DNA from 4 places in the Bacillus cereus group sp. MYBK79-1 genome. Region 2 is predicted to be linked to each of the others. Evidence: riboswitches for the same ligand, from Rfam matches in the RefSeq annotation. Region 2 holds a riboswitch; each other region holds the start of a gene.

Region 1 (4,063 bases), on a different contig from region 2:
GTCGGTAAAGGATATAAAGATGCGAAGAAAGAAGTTGTTCGTACAGCTGACTTCATTCGTTACACAATCGAAGAAGCTCTTCATATGCACGGAGAAAGCATGATGGGCGATAGCTTCCCTGGCGGAACGAAATCTAAACTTGCGATCATCCAACGCGCACCACTTGGTGTTGTATTAGCAATCGCACCGTTTAACTACCCAGTAAACTTATCTGCTGCAAAACTTGCACCAGCATTAATTATGGGTAACGCTGTTATTTTCAAACCAGCAACTCAAGGTGCAATTAGTGGTATTAAAATGGTTGAAGCACTTCATAAAGCTGGCCTTCCAAAAGGACTTGTAAACGTAGCGACAGGACGCGGTTCTGTAATTGGTGACTACTTAGTAGAACACGAAGGCATCAATATGGTATCGTTCACAGGTGGTACAAACACAGGTAAACATTTAGCGAAAAAAGCTGCAATGATTCCACTTGTATTAGAACTTGGTGGTAAAGACCCTGGTATCGTTCGTGAAGATGCTGACTTACAAGATGCTGCAAACCATATCGTAAGCGGTGCATTCTCTTACTCTGGTCAACGTTGTACAGCTATTAAACGTGTACTTGTACACGAAAACGTAGCAGACGAGCTTGTTAGCTTATTAAAAGCGCAAGTAGCTGAACTATCAGTTGGATCTCCAGAACAAGACAGCACAATCGTTCCATTAATCGACGACAAGTCTGCTGACTTCGTTCAAGGTTTAGTTGACGACGCTGTAGAAAAAGGTGCAACAATCGTTATCGGTAACAAACGTGAGCGTAACTTAATTTACCCAACATTAATCGACCACGTAACAGAAGAAATGAAAGTTGCTTGGGAAGAGCCATTCGGCCCAATCCTTCCAATCATCCGTGTTTCTTCAGATGAGCAAGCAATTGAAATTGCTAACAAATCAGAGTTCGGCTTGCAAGCAAGTGTCTTCACAAAAGACATTAACAAAGCATTTGCAATTGCTAACAAAATCGAAACTGGTTCTGTTCAAATTAACGGACGCACAGAGCGCGGCCCTGACCACTTCCCATTCATCGGTGTAAAAGGTTCAGGTATGGGCGCACAAGGTATTCGTAAGAGCCTTGAGTCTATGACACGTGAAAAAGTAACTGTATTAAACTTAGTTTAATCTTATATGTAGAAGCTGATCTAGTTTTAGATCAGCTTCTTTTTATATCAAATAATTATTCATTCCTAATAACAAACTCTTCTCTATAATCTGATTATTACTATATCCATTGACGTATAAAAATTCATTTGTTACTCTTAAAGACGTTAATTTAATATTTAAATCCTCATTCGTATCTCGGTGAGGTAGAGGTTGCAGTCATTAAGAGTATCATTTCAGGAGATGTAGTGGCATTGATGAAGGAATGAGAAAGGAATGATTGCCGAAGTAAGTCGTGTCCACCATGCACACTTGCTGGGTCTGCATTTAATAAGTGCAGAACTGTCACAAACGTTTCGTTTGTGGAGAGCTATCGAGAGGTATGTCGTGGGTTTCTTATAAGATAGAAAGCATGTAGCGGCAAATTACGTGCTTTTTTTGTTTTGTTTGGGACTTCTCTTCTCTACTAAGAAGACATACATATCTCCTCGCTTGACTTGGTTATACTAACTTTGGAGGTATTTTCTATGCAACAAAAAAAATGGGGCTTTTGGGTACTAACAGCTTTCGTTGTCGGTAACATGGTTGGCGCTGGGATTTTCATGGTGCCAAGTACGTTGGCACAAACAGCAAGCCCTCTCGGTGTCACTTTAGCTTGGTTAACAACAGGGTTTGGTGTTTTAATGCTAGCTCTTGTTTTCGGTAATTTAGCAATTCGTCGTCCTGATTTAACGACAGGACCACAAAGTCATGCATATGCTTTATTCTCATCACCAAAAAAGAAAAAAATGGCTGGTTTCAGTATGGTATGGGGATATTGGGTTGCAAACTGGGCAAGTAACGTTGCCATCATTACATCTTTCGCGGGATATTTATCACTCTTCTTCCCAATTATGAAAGATACACGACTACTATTTTCAATCGGCTCGTTCGATATAGAAGTTGGAAAACTCATTACATTTACGATTTGTTCTATCTTACTTTGGGGAACTCATATTATATTAACAAACGGTGTAAGCGGAGCTGGAAAGCTAAACTTCTTAGCAACAACAACGAAAGTAACTGGATTCCTTTTATTCATCGTCGTTACGTTATTTGCATTCGAAGCTTCTAAGTTTGGACAATGGTACACACCGATGATCGATAAATCAGGCGTATCACACGGCCTTCTTTCACAAGTAAATTTAGCGGCTCTTACAACGCTTTGGGCATTTATCGGAATTGAATCAGCAGTACTTTTATCAAACCGTGCTACCTCTCCCAAAACAGTAAAACGCGCAACGGTAGCTGGATTACTTATTACAGTTGCGATTTACTTAGGAATTACAATTTTAACAATGGGTGTCCTTCACGTTGATAAATTACAAGCTTCGGAACGTCCATTAGCAGACGCATTAAACGCTGCAATGGGTCATGGCGGCGGGAAACTGATGGCATTACTTGCTCTTACTTCCCTATTCGGTTCTATCTTAGGTTGGATTTTATTAAGCTCGGAAGTACCGTATCAAGCAGCAAAAGAAGGTTTCTTCCCTTCCTTCTTCACAAAAACGAACAAAAAAGGAAGTCCAATTTACTCATTACGATTAACAAACATTATGTCGCAAGTGTTCTTATTCTCAACATTATCAGGAACGATTGCGGAAGCTTATACATTCGTTATTACCGTATCAACACTAGCCTACCTCATTCCATATCTCGTTTCACCAATCTTCCAGTTAAAACTAGTCGCAACTGGTGAAACATATAAAAATGAAATACGAGCAAGAATTACAGATGGCATAGTCGCAGTAATCGCACTTTGTTACGCACTATGGGTTATTAAAACAGGTGCATCCGATATAAAAACGTTCCTTCTCGGAATTGGTTTATTCGTAATCGGCTTTGCCTTCTATCCATTAATGAATCGTGATCAGAAAAAAAATAACGAAAAGAAAAACGAGCAAGTTGCGTAACGCAATTTGCTCGTTTTTTCTTTTATAAAACATATATAATAGAACAAAGAGGTGAAAAACATGTCAATCGAATCGCTATGGAGCAGTCGCTTCCAACAACATATTCAAAATATCATTACATACTTTGCACGTATGATTAACGGTTTACTATATAGCTTTATCTTCGTTGTCTGTATAGGTGCTTATTATTACGCAAAGTTTCTTAAGACAGCTCCTTCTAAAGGACTATCTTTATTACTTATTACAATCGTCCTAACAGCGATTATAACGAGATGCCCTATCCGTACATTTATTCAGAAACCTGATGCTGTCTATTTACTCGCACTAGAAGAGAAACTAACATCTTATTTCAAAAAATCTCTTCTATATAATTACATCATTCAGCTTTTCCCATTATTATTTACGTTCCTTATTCTCGTTCCACTTGCATTGCAGTCATTACAATTAACGGTCCCTTTCTTATGTACAATCTTTCTCGTTTTAATGATTACGAAAGCTTGGAACATGTACATACATTGGATATGGCGTGATAGTCACGAAAAAAACATATGGTTCATTATTCGGATTACTTGTAACGCACTAATTATTTACATGCTGTTTTACTCAGCAAATGTTCTCATATTAGGCGGATTACTCTTACTACTTGCTTTCCTGCTTCTATATACGAAAAAGCAGCCAACAAAACGAATACCGTGGGATTACATAATTGAACAAGAAGAAAAAATGAACGTTCGTTTTTATCAATTTGCTAGCATCTTCACCGATGTGCCGCAACTAAATAAGCAAGTAAATAAAAGAAAATGGCTTACAAATTGGATTGAACCTTTATTACATAAAAAGCGAGCAACTTTCTTCTACTTACATACACTAGCATTTTTACGCGGAAATGATTATTTCGGTATATATATTCGCTTAGGATTGATCGGTGCCTTCGCCTTATATTTTATACCAAACATATACGTAAAAGGCGC
Region 2 (4,063 bases):
TTTTATTACGATTCCTTATTCAAAAACAAATTGTCACTTCAAAAAAACGTATGTCTGCTAAACAGCTTGTTCCGCTTGGCTTATTCGCTGGATTCGTTGATTCAACTGGTGGCGGTGGCTGGGGTCCGATTACAACACCTGTGCTTTTGGCACGAGGAAATGAAGCTAGAAAAGTTATCGGATCTGTAGATACGAGTGAGTTTCCTGTTTCACTCGCTGCAACAATTGGATTTTTCATTTCACTTGGCTGGGAACAAGTAAGTTGGGTTTGGGTATTTTCTCTCATGCTCGGTGGTATCGTTGCGGCACCAATCGCTGCATGGCTAGTACGCATCGTTCCAGCACATTTACTTGGCGTATTAGTTGGTGGCCTTATTATCTTTACAAACATTCGTACACTGCTCACTACATTTAAAGTGGATCCAACTATTATTTCCCTTTCTTACGTGGCAGTTGGTCTTGTCGTTATTATTTCTATTTTCATTGCTGTTCGCAATCATTCCAATCGTTCTAACGCACCGACAGCTGGATATCCGAATGATCAAAAACAAATGCTACCATAACGATAAAAATACCGTCCGATATACTTCGAGCGGTATTTTTTATTTTTCTATTTTCCAATTAATCATCGTTTCTGTAGTGCCAATTCTCTTCATATGTAATTTCTCTAATACACGAATCGAACTATTATTTTTAGGGAGTGTCTCCGCAATAATCCTTTCTACCTCTCCTGTTTGAAAAGCCCAATTTATTAATTCTCTTACAGCTTCTGTCGCATATCCTTTATTCCAATATTTCTCAATAAATCCGTAACCAATTTCTACTGTATGTTCTTCATTTGGTTTCCCTTTAAACCCTATATCACCTAGAATGATGTCATCTTCTTTTCGAATGACATACCACGCCCCCCAAGGTAATAAAGCCTTATCTTTTTTTACATTTTCTACATGCCCTACAATATGTGGACCACTGTCATATCCTTGATCGCTAGCAACTTGCATAGTCTCTTCTGTACACGGCACTATATACAGTCTTTCTGTTTCTAATTTCATATTGATTTCCCCTTTTCAATTAAACAATACTTCAATTTTACCAAAAATAAAAAGAATATTCATTCTATTCGTTGGATTTATACTTATTCTTTGAAACGAATGTAAGGAATAATTCTCTTTTGATAGTTATGTCGAATTATATTTTCAGAATTTTCTTTTATTTTTAAAGGGTTTTTTATTATTTTTTGCGAAACATTTGTATAACAATTTCTTTCTTTATTTTTTGTTACATAACAGTAGGTTCAGGTGGAGTTTTGCAAGCGTTTCCTATACAATAACCGATATTTTTTGACTTTTCCTAACAAAATATCTTGCAATATATTCAGAAAGTCATTACAATTGCCATATATTAAAAATCTTAGCAATATATCAAATCCTCATCTATCCGATGAGGTAGAGGTTGCGACTTTTAAAAGTAACACGGGCGAGACACAGAGAATGTCACTGACTCCGTTTGAAAGGAAAAGTTGCCGAAGTTTATATTTCATCTCTGGAAATATGAGCTGGGGCTGTCTCCGAAAGGAACAGAACTGTCACGTTTACAAAATTACCGTGTAAGCGTGGGGTGCTATCTTAACGGAAGGGTATGATGGGGTGGTTATTTGTGAAACGTTCCGCCAAATTCCTTTGGCGGCTTTTTGTATTTTTCTCCCCCGTTCCTTCCTATCTTACAAGAAAAGGAGTGTTGAACATGAATAGCGCAACGAATCAAACTACCTCTGAAACGCAAACTACAAAAGGAAAAGGTGAACTAAAACGTAGTTTAAAATCAAGACACCTTACGATGATTTCTCTCGGTGGTACAATTGGTACTGGACTATTTCTTGCCAGCGGTGGTGTCATCCATTCAGCTGGTCCTGGCGGTGCACTAGTCGCATACGCCGCAATTGGAATTATGGTTTATTTCTTAATGACAAGCTTAGCTGAACTCGCAGCTTACATGCCTGTCACTGGATCTTTTAGCACGTATGCAACAAAATTTGTTGATCCATCCCTTGGCTTTGCACTTGGATGGAACTATTGGTATAACTGGGCCATTACAATTGCTGCTGAACTAGCTGCTGTAACATTAATTATGAAATTTTGGTTCCCAGATACCCCTTCCCTCATTTGGAGCGGATTATGTTTAGCTATTATTTTCCTTTTAAACTATTTATCTGTTAAAGGGTTTGGTGAATCTGAATATTGGTTTGCACTTATTAAAGTAGTTACTATTATTATCTTTTTAATTGTCGGCTTTATGATGATTTTCGGAATTATGGGCGGCGAAACTGTTGGCTTTAAAAACTTCACTGTTGCAGATGCACCATTTAATGGCGGCATTATGGCAATTATCGGTGTATTTATGGCTGCTGGGTTCTCCTTCCAAGGAACTGAATTATTAGGTGTAGCTGCTGGTGAAACTGCTGATCCAGAGCGTAATATTCCAAAAGCAATTCGTTCGATCTTTTGGCGTATTCTTTTATTCTATATCCTTGCGATTCTCGTTATCGGTTTATTAATTCCTTATACGACTGAAAGCCTTGCCGCAAGCGATGTAACAGTAAGTCCATTTACACTTATTTTTGAAAAAGCGGGCGTTGCCTTTGCTGCTTCCGTTATGAACGCTGTTATTTTAACGGCAGTACTGTCTGCTGGTAACTCTGGTATGTATGCATCAACTCGTATGCTTTGGGATTTAGCTCGCCAAGGAAAAGCACCGAAGTTTCTTGGTAAATTAGATAGCCGCGGTGTACCTGTTAACGCATTAATCGTAACGTCAATTGTCGGTAGTATCGCTTTCATTGCTTCTTTATTCGGTGACGGCGTTGTATACATTTGGTTATTAAACGCATCTGGAATGTCTGGCTTTATCGCATGGGTCGGAATCGCAATTAGTCATTACCGTTTCCGTAAAGCATATATCGCACAAGGAAAAGATTTAAAAGACTTACCATATAGAGCAAAATGGTTCCCATTCGGTCCAATCTTTGCATTTGCACTTTGCGTCATCGTAATTTTAGGACAAAACTACGGCGCATTTATGGGTGAAGCAATCGACTGGAACGGCGTACTCGTTTCTTACATCGGTTTACCACTCTTCTTAGTACTATGGTTAGGATATAAATTTACAAAGAAAACAAAAGTGATTCCACTCGATAAATGTGAATTGAAATAAAGTAGAACGAGCAAACAAATTTGTTTGCTCGTTTTTTTATTCAAATGCTTCTCCCTTCCCTATTGCTCCTGTTTTTGCAATAATAAAGGAAATATACATAAAGGTTGGGATACCATGAACATTCGCATTACTGATGAAGCAAAAGCAGCTATACATAGATTAGAGCGCGAAGACAAAAAGATCATTCGCATTAGGGGGACAATGACAAACTCTTGTAGCATTTTCGTTGATGTGGATTTAATTTTGGATACATATGATGCAAATGATGTTGTATATGATGATGCTGATTTTATCATACAAATGGATTTATTTACGAAAGACTACACTGGTAATACGGTGAAACTTGATTATAAGACGACAGGTTTTAGTATTACAACTCCGAGCGAGACTTTGGTTTACGGGTTGTCGATTAAAAAATAAAAATTGTTTTCAACTGACAATTGGGGTGAAAAAATGGGTAAATATGTTCCGTTAAAATTTTTATTTAATGAAGAATTAGCAGAAAGTATGGCTGATTCTATTTGTAAACACGATCCTACTTTCTCTAAAAGGTTGTTTGTAGATTCTGTAACATGTAAAGTTGAAAATTTAGAATTAAAGCAACGTATAGAAGTAATAGCAGATGAATTACATACTGCATTACAAAAGGATTTTAATGAAGCAATACATATTTTACTGAAAACATTGGGACCAGAAAATACAACAGAAGTAGGCACATTTACAAACGGATATATGTACATGCCTATTGCAAAATACGTTGAAAAATATGGACTTAACAATTTTGAAACCTCATGTAACGCCATGTATGAAATAACAAAAAGGAATACTGCTGAATATGCCATTCGTCCTTTTC
Region 3 (4,063 bases), on a different contig from region 2:
TCCATCCTCTTTCTAGTAATCTACTTACACCAAATAACGCAATAATTCCAGTATATACAAACCAAAGTAGCGCAAAGAAATAATGATTTGTTACGAAAGCTAGTATTGCACTAATTGCTGCAATTGGATATAAAAACGATACTAATTTATAAAAGGATACATATGATCCATTTCTTGTTTTCTTATCAAGAATGCGAAATGACATCGGTATAAATAACAAAATAGATAATAAAATAATTGCTTCAACTGGGTTTATATTTGACCACTCACATATTAAAAAAATAATATAACAAGCAAGTCCAACTATTATATTTTTCATATTATTTATTTCCTTTCGACAAATGTCCCCTTATATGAAAATAATGAACCAATTAACGGATTGCGTACTTGTACATGAATTCGAAAACATTGTAGTGTTTCATCATAACTTTCTACAATGTTGGCCTCTCCATATAAAAATCTAGGTAACGGGACTTTTCTTCCAAACATATAAAACCATTGTTTCTTTGAAGAAATATGCATTGCCCCCACCTCATCAATATGAAAATCCAACGTAGAAACAAGTATGTGTGGTTCACCAAAATAATCTACAATTTCATTATTCTCTTCATCCAACTGCATAACGGCGTTAAAATATCTTTTCTTATTATGAAAATAAAAAGTACGATTCCATCGCACAAATTCATGTCCATGTTCATCTCGCTCAGCAGTATTATGTATTATAAATGGCACTTCCTTCCCCCGCTCAGAGAAAAACATATGGAACTTCGATGCAATTTTTAATATTAATTTTACGAAAATAGAACCTCCGTAAATTTCATCCATCTTTCCTTCTCCAGTAAAACTATTTTCTTCTGTAATTTCATAGCGTTTCTGTAATTTGGGATGAAGTTTTTTATAAGAATCCCCTAATAGTCTTTCATACATATTAGCCATACATTATTCCTTTCTCTTCCTCTTGCAATTTTTTGCACTCGGTAAATCAGAACTATTTATATAACCGACAATCGATAACCCCATAAGTAGAACGTTTAATGCAACTGGATTAAACGGCTCTGTAAAGCTTATGATATTCGTAAAACCCGCCGCTATCGTTAAGGCTATTAACATAAAAATATGTACGATAAATACTTTTCGTTTTTGAAATGACAACAGCCATATGACACCGAAAATAATTTCTAATAATCCAATTATTTTAAGTACAAAAATACTATGTTCAGTTGAACCAATCATTACCGATAACATTTTTACTTCTTCCGAATGAGTAAACACTAGTTTCGGCACTATTCCTTGATACATCCATACAAATGCAAATAAAAAACATACGAGCCAATATGTCATTGTTCTTCTAATTAGTAACTTAGGATGCAGTCCCTTTTCTATCCATAATTTTAACGCATCAAAACTCCAAGCAGTCGCCCAGCCTAATAAAGGCCGAAAAATATAGAAATCTATTACATTCCCTATACGACCAAATCTCGTATCATAATCATATTGTGTTTCAAAATGAATATGTTCTTCACACGGTGTATACTTCCAATAACCACGCCCTATTTGAATAAGTGAGAGTTTATTATCCGTCCAAAATTTTAAAGAAGAAATTCTTTCACCTGTTTCTTTTCTTATTTCACCTATCGATTCCCCTTCACCAGCTATTTCAAGTCCAAATCCGATCTTTGTTTTATATAAAAACTTCTGCGGTTCTCCTTCTTTTTTCTCTACATACGAAATTTCAGTAAAACGAGCATCCCATTCTGTATGTATATCTGGTTCTTGCGTATACTTCCATAACCTCTCCATTGTTGTGTTCATTTCTGCCGAAACATAAATAGGCTTTTTCCTCTTCATTCTTCCGCCTCCAATACACTATAAATTTAATGTACATGCTATGAATTTATTTTGCTACACTTTTCACAAACTCTCTTAAGAAAAGAAAGAATTTTTAAAATTTATATAAAACACTTGATTCCCCGAAAAATTTAAATTATTATAAAACAAATGTTACCAACAACTTCATAAATCAAACACTCTCGCCTAAAACGTGAGATAGAGGTTGCGATACTTATGATTATTCTAATGGAGACACAGAGATGTCTATGAAATTAGATGAAAGGAAGTATTGCCGAAATCGATAATTTTCTCTGCATTTATCGATTGGGGCTGTTTTCGAATAGAAACAGAACTGTCATATGTACAGAAGTGTATGTATGAAGAGCTATCTACAAAAAAGAGATATCATTTTTATGGTATTCCTTTTTTGGCGGTTTTTTTATTAGCTCCGTTTTCTGTTTCCCTTTTCCTGTAACAGCACCATCCTCACTTATTTGAGATGGTGTTTTTTGTTTTTCTCTGGTAACTACAGGAATATTGGGATTTATATATGTCCTAATCTATTCTTAAAAATGGATGAAAGAAGGAATTCGTAATGGAAACGATTGTACAAAAATTTGGTGGCACTTCTGTCGGAAGTGTTGAGCGCATTCAACATGTAGCAAATTTAATTATTGAAGAATATGAACGAGGGCATAGTATCGTCTCTGTCGTTTCAGCAATGGGAAAAAGCACAGATGAACTTGTAGCACTCGCTAACGCTATTACAGAAAATCCAAGTAAACGTGAAATGGATATGCTTCTATCAACAGGTGAGCAAGTGACTATTTCATTATTAACGATGGCACTCCAAGCAAAAGGTTATAACGCGATTTCATTAACAGGATGGCAAGCTGGTATTACGACAGAATCTGTACATAGTAGTGCACGGATTACTGACATTCATACAGATCGAATTCAATCTTATCTTACTGAAGGTACGATTGTTATTATAGCTGGCTTCCAAGGAGTTAGTGAAAACCATGAAATTACAACGCTTGGCCGCGGTGGTTCTGATACAACTGCCGTTGCATTAGCTGCTGCACTGAAAGCAAAAAAATGTGATATTTACACAGATGTGACCGGTGTTTATTCGACGGACCCACGAGTTGTAAAAAGTACTTATAAATTAGATGAAATTTCTTATGACGAAATGTTAGAACTTGCAAACCTCGGTGCTGGTGTATTACATCCGCGTGCTGTTGAGTTTGCTAAAAATCATAATGTCATTTTAGAAGTTCGCTCAAGTATGGAACAAGAAAATGGAACAATTGTAAAAGGAGAATGTAACATGGAACAACAATCAATCGTTAAAGGTATTGCATTTGAAGATAATATTACACGCGTCACAATGAAAGGATTAGAACAAGGTGCACTTTCAACGATTTTCTCTACATTAGCAGCGGCACATATTAATGTAGATATCATCATCCAAAGTATTACAAATGAAGGAACTGTTCACCTCTCCTTCTCAATCCATTCTAATGATTTAAAAGAAACATTAGAAGTATTAAAACAAAATCAAGAAACACTTCACTATGAATCTGTAGAATATGAAAATCATTTAGCAAAAGTATCAATTGTAGGATCTGGTATGGTCTCTAATCCAGGTGTTGCTGCGAATATGTTCACTACTTTAAAAGAAGAAAATATTCATATTAAAATGGTAAGTACATCAGAAATTAAAGTGTCTGTCGTTATTGACCGCCTTCATTTAGTAACAGGTGTTGAGGCACTGCATCAATCATTTATGGCAAAAATTGAGCCTTTAGTGCAGATGAGTTAATTTCCACCTGTAAAACTTAAAATAAATTATATAAATCTATTTCCTTCCTATATAAATAGAATTAGGGTGAGAATATTTTGCGGGGAAGTCGAAGTTATATTATCAAATAGAAACTACATTATCAAATTCTTAAAATGATAGCATTCACGAAAGAAAATTCACGCGTATTTCAATAGTAGAAGGTTTCCGAAGTTTTGTTCGTTAATAAAATGTTTATTCTATACCCGAAAACACCTTGTCATATTTCCCCACACTGTGACAGGGTGTTTTTTGTTTATAGGAGATTTTAGTATAATTATGAGGATCGTTAGATAATAAATTTATACATATAAAGGAGATAAAGACTATGGCAAGCAACAGATTACTAAGAATGGACAATGTCAGCATCGTTGTAGAATCCCTTGATAA
Region 4 (4,063 bases), on a different contig from region 2:
CCATCTGAACAACTCCTTTTTCCCATTTAAACTAATTCTTTAATACGTATGCGATCGTTCCCAATAATATTTTCATATGTTTCGCGCTCTACAACAATTTGTGATGTGCCACCTTTCGCGAAGACGACAGCTGGTCTACGAATCCTGTTATAATTATTCGCCATCGAGTACCCGTATGCTCCTGTACAAGAAATTGCTAATAAATCGGCAGTAGCAACTTTCGGTAAAGTGATATCCCAAATTAACATATCTCCACTCTCACAACATTTCCCTGCAATCGAAACAACTTCCTCGTTCTCATCGTTCCCTCGATTGGCTAACATCGCTTCATAACGAGCGTTATATAAAGCAGGTCTTAAATTATCAGTCATTCCACCATCCACAGATACATATTTCCGAATACCAGGAATGTCTTTCACAGATCCAACTGTATAAAGTGTCGTTCCAGCATCACCTACAATACTACGCCCTGGTTCAACCCATATTTCTGGCAAGGGATAATTACATACTGTAAATTGTTCTCTCACTGCACTTGTTACAGCCCGCACATATGTCTCAAGAGTTAATGGTGTATCTGACTCTGTGTAGCGTATTCCGAATCCTCCGCCCACGTTTAATACTTTTACTACATAGTTCGCTCTTTCTCTCACTTCTTCTAAAAATTGATGAAGAACTTCAATCGCTCGAACAAATCCAGCCGTTTCAAATATTTGTGATCCGATATGTGAATGAATTCCTAGCACGTTATAATTTGATTTTTGTAAAGCACGCTCAATTGCTTGCATCGCTTGACCATTTGACACACCAAATCCAAATTTAGAATCCTCTTGACCTGTTGTAATATATTCATGTGTGTGCGCCTCTACTCCAGGCGTTACACGAATTAATATGTTCACAAACTTCCCATGTTGCACTGCTAAATCATGCAAAATTTCTAACTCTAAGAAATTATCGACGACAAAACAACCAATATTCGCCTGAAGAGCCATCACGATCTCTTCTTCTGTTTTATTATTGCCGTGAAAATGAATGCGCGATGCTGGAAATCCTGCTTGAAGCGCAGTATATAATTCTCCTCCAGACACGACATCTAATGACATATTCTCTTCACGAGCCACTCGGCACATCTCCATGCACAAGAACGCCTTGCTTGCATATGCTACTTGGTAAGAGAAACCACTTTCTTTAAAAGCACGATGAAACGCGCGGCACTTTCCTCGAATAGACTCTTCATCGTATACATAAAGTGGTGTTCCGTATTGTTTTGCTAGCTGCGTCGTATCGCACCCTCCAATTTCTAAGTGTCCTTGCCCATTGATTCGGCTTGTGCCGTGTAAATACATTTGAATTCCTCCCTTATTTCCTCTAAAACTCATAACCCCAATCTTCTATTCATTGCAGCACGCTTTTAGATAGACAAAAAACGCGCGGAACAATGTTCACACGCGTTTCTTATTAGGAAAAATATATATTGAAAAAATAAACGAGTTGTTATCTCCTCAAAATAAGAAACCGCATCAACATCTCCAAATAGCTCTCCATAAAATAAATCTTATGACAGTACTACATTTATTCAATGCAGTCCCAATATATGAATAAGATGGTTATTCTTATATTTCGGCAATAGTCCCTTTCAACCTATGATCACAGATTCCATTCAATCTCCCATAGCTTACTCTTTCCTATCGCGGCCTCTACCTTTGAGAGTAGATGAGGTAAGTCTATTTAATTTTCAAACATCTAATTGTTGCTATTAACAATACCAAAGGACCATTTTATTTGTCAAACAATTTTTTATATTGTTTTTTTACAGTTTAGTTTTATATCATTTGGTAAGCGCTTTACTAAAATCTTTGTTACTTCCCATTCGCCTTCTTCGTTATTAAAAGTAATCGTTACCTTCTCAAATGGTGGAGCAATTTTCCCAGCAACTCGTTCATACTTCGTTACTTCAATACTCGCTCGAAATAAATATGTACCACTATACATTTTTTTTAAACTAATAATTTTAGGACATTGATAAGGTTTCAAGCTTCCATATTGTTTTTCAATTGCTTTATTTATTTTCGGAAATAAAACAGAATAAAGGGCATCTTCCATAAGAGGTGCATCATATTGGGCTACTGAAACACTTGGCGAAGCAAAAAGTATAACACTACTGCATACTATAAAATACAATAACTTTCGCATTATAACCTCCGTATTGTTACACGATTCTTTCTGCGCACGATAATAATCATACATAGAAACTCCGTTTTATTGTCTCCTACCGCCCTTTTTCTACTCAATTATTATAAAAAAGTCCACAACTCTCTTTTATTTTCGTATAATGATACTCATAGTATAATAAACATAATAATAAAGGACTGTTCGTATATATAAAATGAGACGCTAATCAAATCGGCTCACAAGAACTGTCATGCTTTTTAGGAGAGGAGTATATTATGCTACAACATCTGTTTCCAAAACTGCGATTTGCACTCGTTGCAGTCGTTTTATTATGGATAAAAACATATATCGTGTACAAGCTAGCATTTGATATTAAAATTGATAATTTCTTTGAAGAATTTATGCTTTTTATTAATCCACTAGCTGCGTTACTTTTATTTTTCGGTTTTGCTTTATTTGCATCTAAACACCGAAACCGCATTATAGTTGGAATTAGTTTTGTACTATCATTCATTTTATTTGGAAATGCAATGTTTTATGGGTTTTATAACGATTTCGTTACGTTCCCAGTATTATTTCAAACAAATAATATGGCTGATTTAGGGACAAGCATAAAAGAACTCTTTACGTATAAAACATTACTTTTATTTGCAGACGCGATTATTTTAATGTTTCTTTCACGTAAATTCCCATCATTTTGTGATAAATCACCACTTTCCCGCACAGAAAAGCGAACTTTCTTTGGCGGTGTAACAGCATTATTAACCTTGCAAATTTTCGTTTCCGTTATTTACAAACCACAAATGTTCTCACGCTCATTTGATCGTCAAACTGTCGTGAAAAATTTAGGTTTATACACATATCATCTATTTGATATTACACTTCAATCTAAATCTTCAGCTGAACGTGTATTTGCAAGTGGTGACGGGTTCTCTGAAATTAAAAACTATACAGACTCAAAAGATAAGCAAGTTGATAAAAACTTATTTGGAGCTGCAAAAGGTAAAAATGTCATTTTGATTTCCATGGAATCTACACAAAGTTTTGTTATTAATAAAAAAATAAATGGAAAAGAAATTACTCCATTTTTAAACGAATTTATTAAAGATAGTTTTTATTTCGATAACTTCTATCATCAAACAGGACAAGGCAAAACTTCTGATGCAGAATTTATCGTTGAAAATTCACTTTATCCGTTAGACCGCGGTTCTGTATTCTTTACTCACGCAACAAATGAATATACTGCTACACCAGAACAGTTAAAGAAATACGGATATTCTTCTGCTGTCTTCCATTCAAACGATAAAACATTTTGGAATCGTGATGTAATGTATCCTGCACTTGGATATGATCGCTACTTTAATTTAAATGATTACGTAGGCACAGAACAAATGTCTGTCGGTTGGGGGTTAAAAGATAAAGAGTTCTTTGAACAATCTATTCCAAAGCTAAAATCTTTACCACAGCCGTTCTATACAAAATTCATTACTTTAACAAACCATTTTCCGTTTCTTCTAAATCCAGAAGACCAATATATTGATGAGTTCAATTCAGAAAGTGGTGTTGTAAACCGTTACTTCCCAACTGTTCGTTACACGGATGAAGCTCTTAAACGATTTATTAAACAATTAAAAGAAGAAGGACTATATGATAATTCCGTTATTGTCATTTACGGAGATCATTACGGTATTTCTGAAAACCATAACGCAGCAATGGCTCAGTTCCTTGGGAAAGACGCTATTACACCGTTTGATTCTATGCAATTACAACGCGTCCCTCTCATTATTCATGTACCTGGTCAAGAAGGAAAAGTCATTTCTAAAGTATCTGGTCAAATTGATATTAAACCAACGCTACTTCATTTACTTGGTATTAAAACAAATCAATCCGTTGA

Evidence for each region. Region 2 has a riboswitch for lysine ahead of ACTFOB_RS17980 (amino acid permease). Riboswitches for the same ligand answer to the same signal wherever they lie in the genome.
Region 1: another riboswitch for lysine. It lies ahead of ACTFOB_RS07375 (amino acid permease); the one in region 2 lies ahead of ACTFOB_RS17980 (amino acid permease).
Region 3: another riboswitch for lysine. It lies ahead of ACTFOB_RS14820 (aspartate kinase); the one in region 2 lies ahead of ACTFOB_RS17980 (amino acid permease).
Region 4: another riboswitch for lysine. It lies ahead of lysA (diaminopimelate decarboxylase); the one in region 2 lies ahead of ACTFOB_RS17980 (amino acid permease).

Annotation. Positions count from the first base shown of each region.
Region 1 covers NZ_JBQAEO010000003.1:91,641-95,703, reverse strand. The annotation lists gene gapN (NADP-dependent glyceraldehyde-3-phosphate dehydrogenase) at 1-1,161, shown strand, start outside; lysine riboswitch at 1,340-1,521, shown strand; gene ACTFOB_RS07375 (amino acid permease) at 1,668-3,092, shown strand; gene ACTFOB_RS07370 (ABC transporter permease) at 3,153-4,063, shown strand, end outside.
Region 2 covers NZ_JBQAEO010000011.1:76,518-80,580, reverse strand. The annotation lists gene ACTFOB_RS17990 (sulfite exporter TauE/SafE family protein) at 1-563, shown strand, start outside; gene ACTFOB_RS17985 (GNAT family N-acetyltransferase) at 603-1,052, opposite strand; lysine riboswitch at 1,439-1,631, shown strand; gene ACTFOB_RS17980 (amino acid permease) at 1,744-3,210, shown strand; gene ACTFOB_RS17975 (iron-sulfur cluster biosynthesis family protein) at 3,325-3,630, shown strand; gene ACTFOB_RS17970 (DNA alkylation repair protein) at 3,664-4,063, shown strand, end outside.
Region 3 covers NZ_JBQAEO010000008.1:79,703-83,765, forward strand. The annotation lists gene ACTFOB_RS14805 (YndJ family protein) at 1-319, opposite strand, end outside; gene ACTFOB_RS14810 (DUF4166 domain-containing protein) at 325-936, opposite strand; gene ACTFOB_RS14815 (DoxX-like family protein) at 940-1,848, opposite strand; lysine riboswitch at 2,040-2,226, shown strand; gene ACTFOB_RS14820 (aspartate kinase) at 2,426-3,655, shown strand; gene ACTFOB_RS14825 (VOC family protein) at 4,002-4,063, shown strand, end outside.
Region 4 covers NZ_JBQAEO010000007.1:185,307-189,369, forward strand. The annotation lists gene lysA (diaminopimelate decarboxylase) at 27-1,343, opposite strand; lysine riboswitch at 1,524-1,705, opposite strand; gene ACTFOB_RS14300 (DUF3888 domain-containing protein) at 1,795-2,190, opposite strand; gene ACTFOB_RS14305 (LTA synthase family protein) at 2,445-4,063, shown strand, end outside.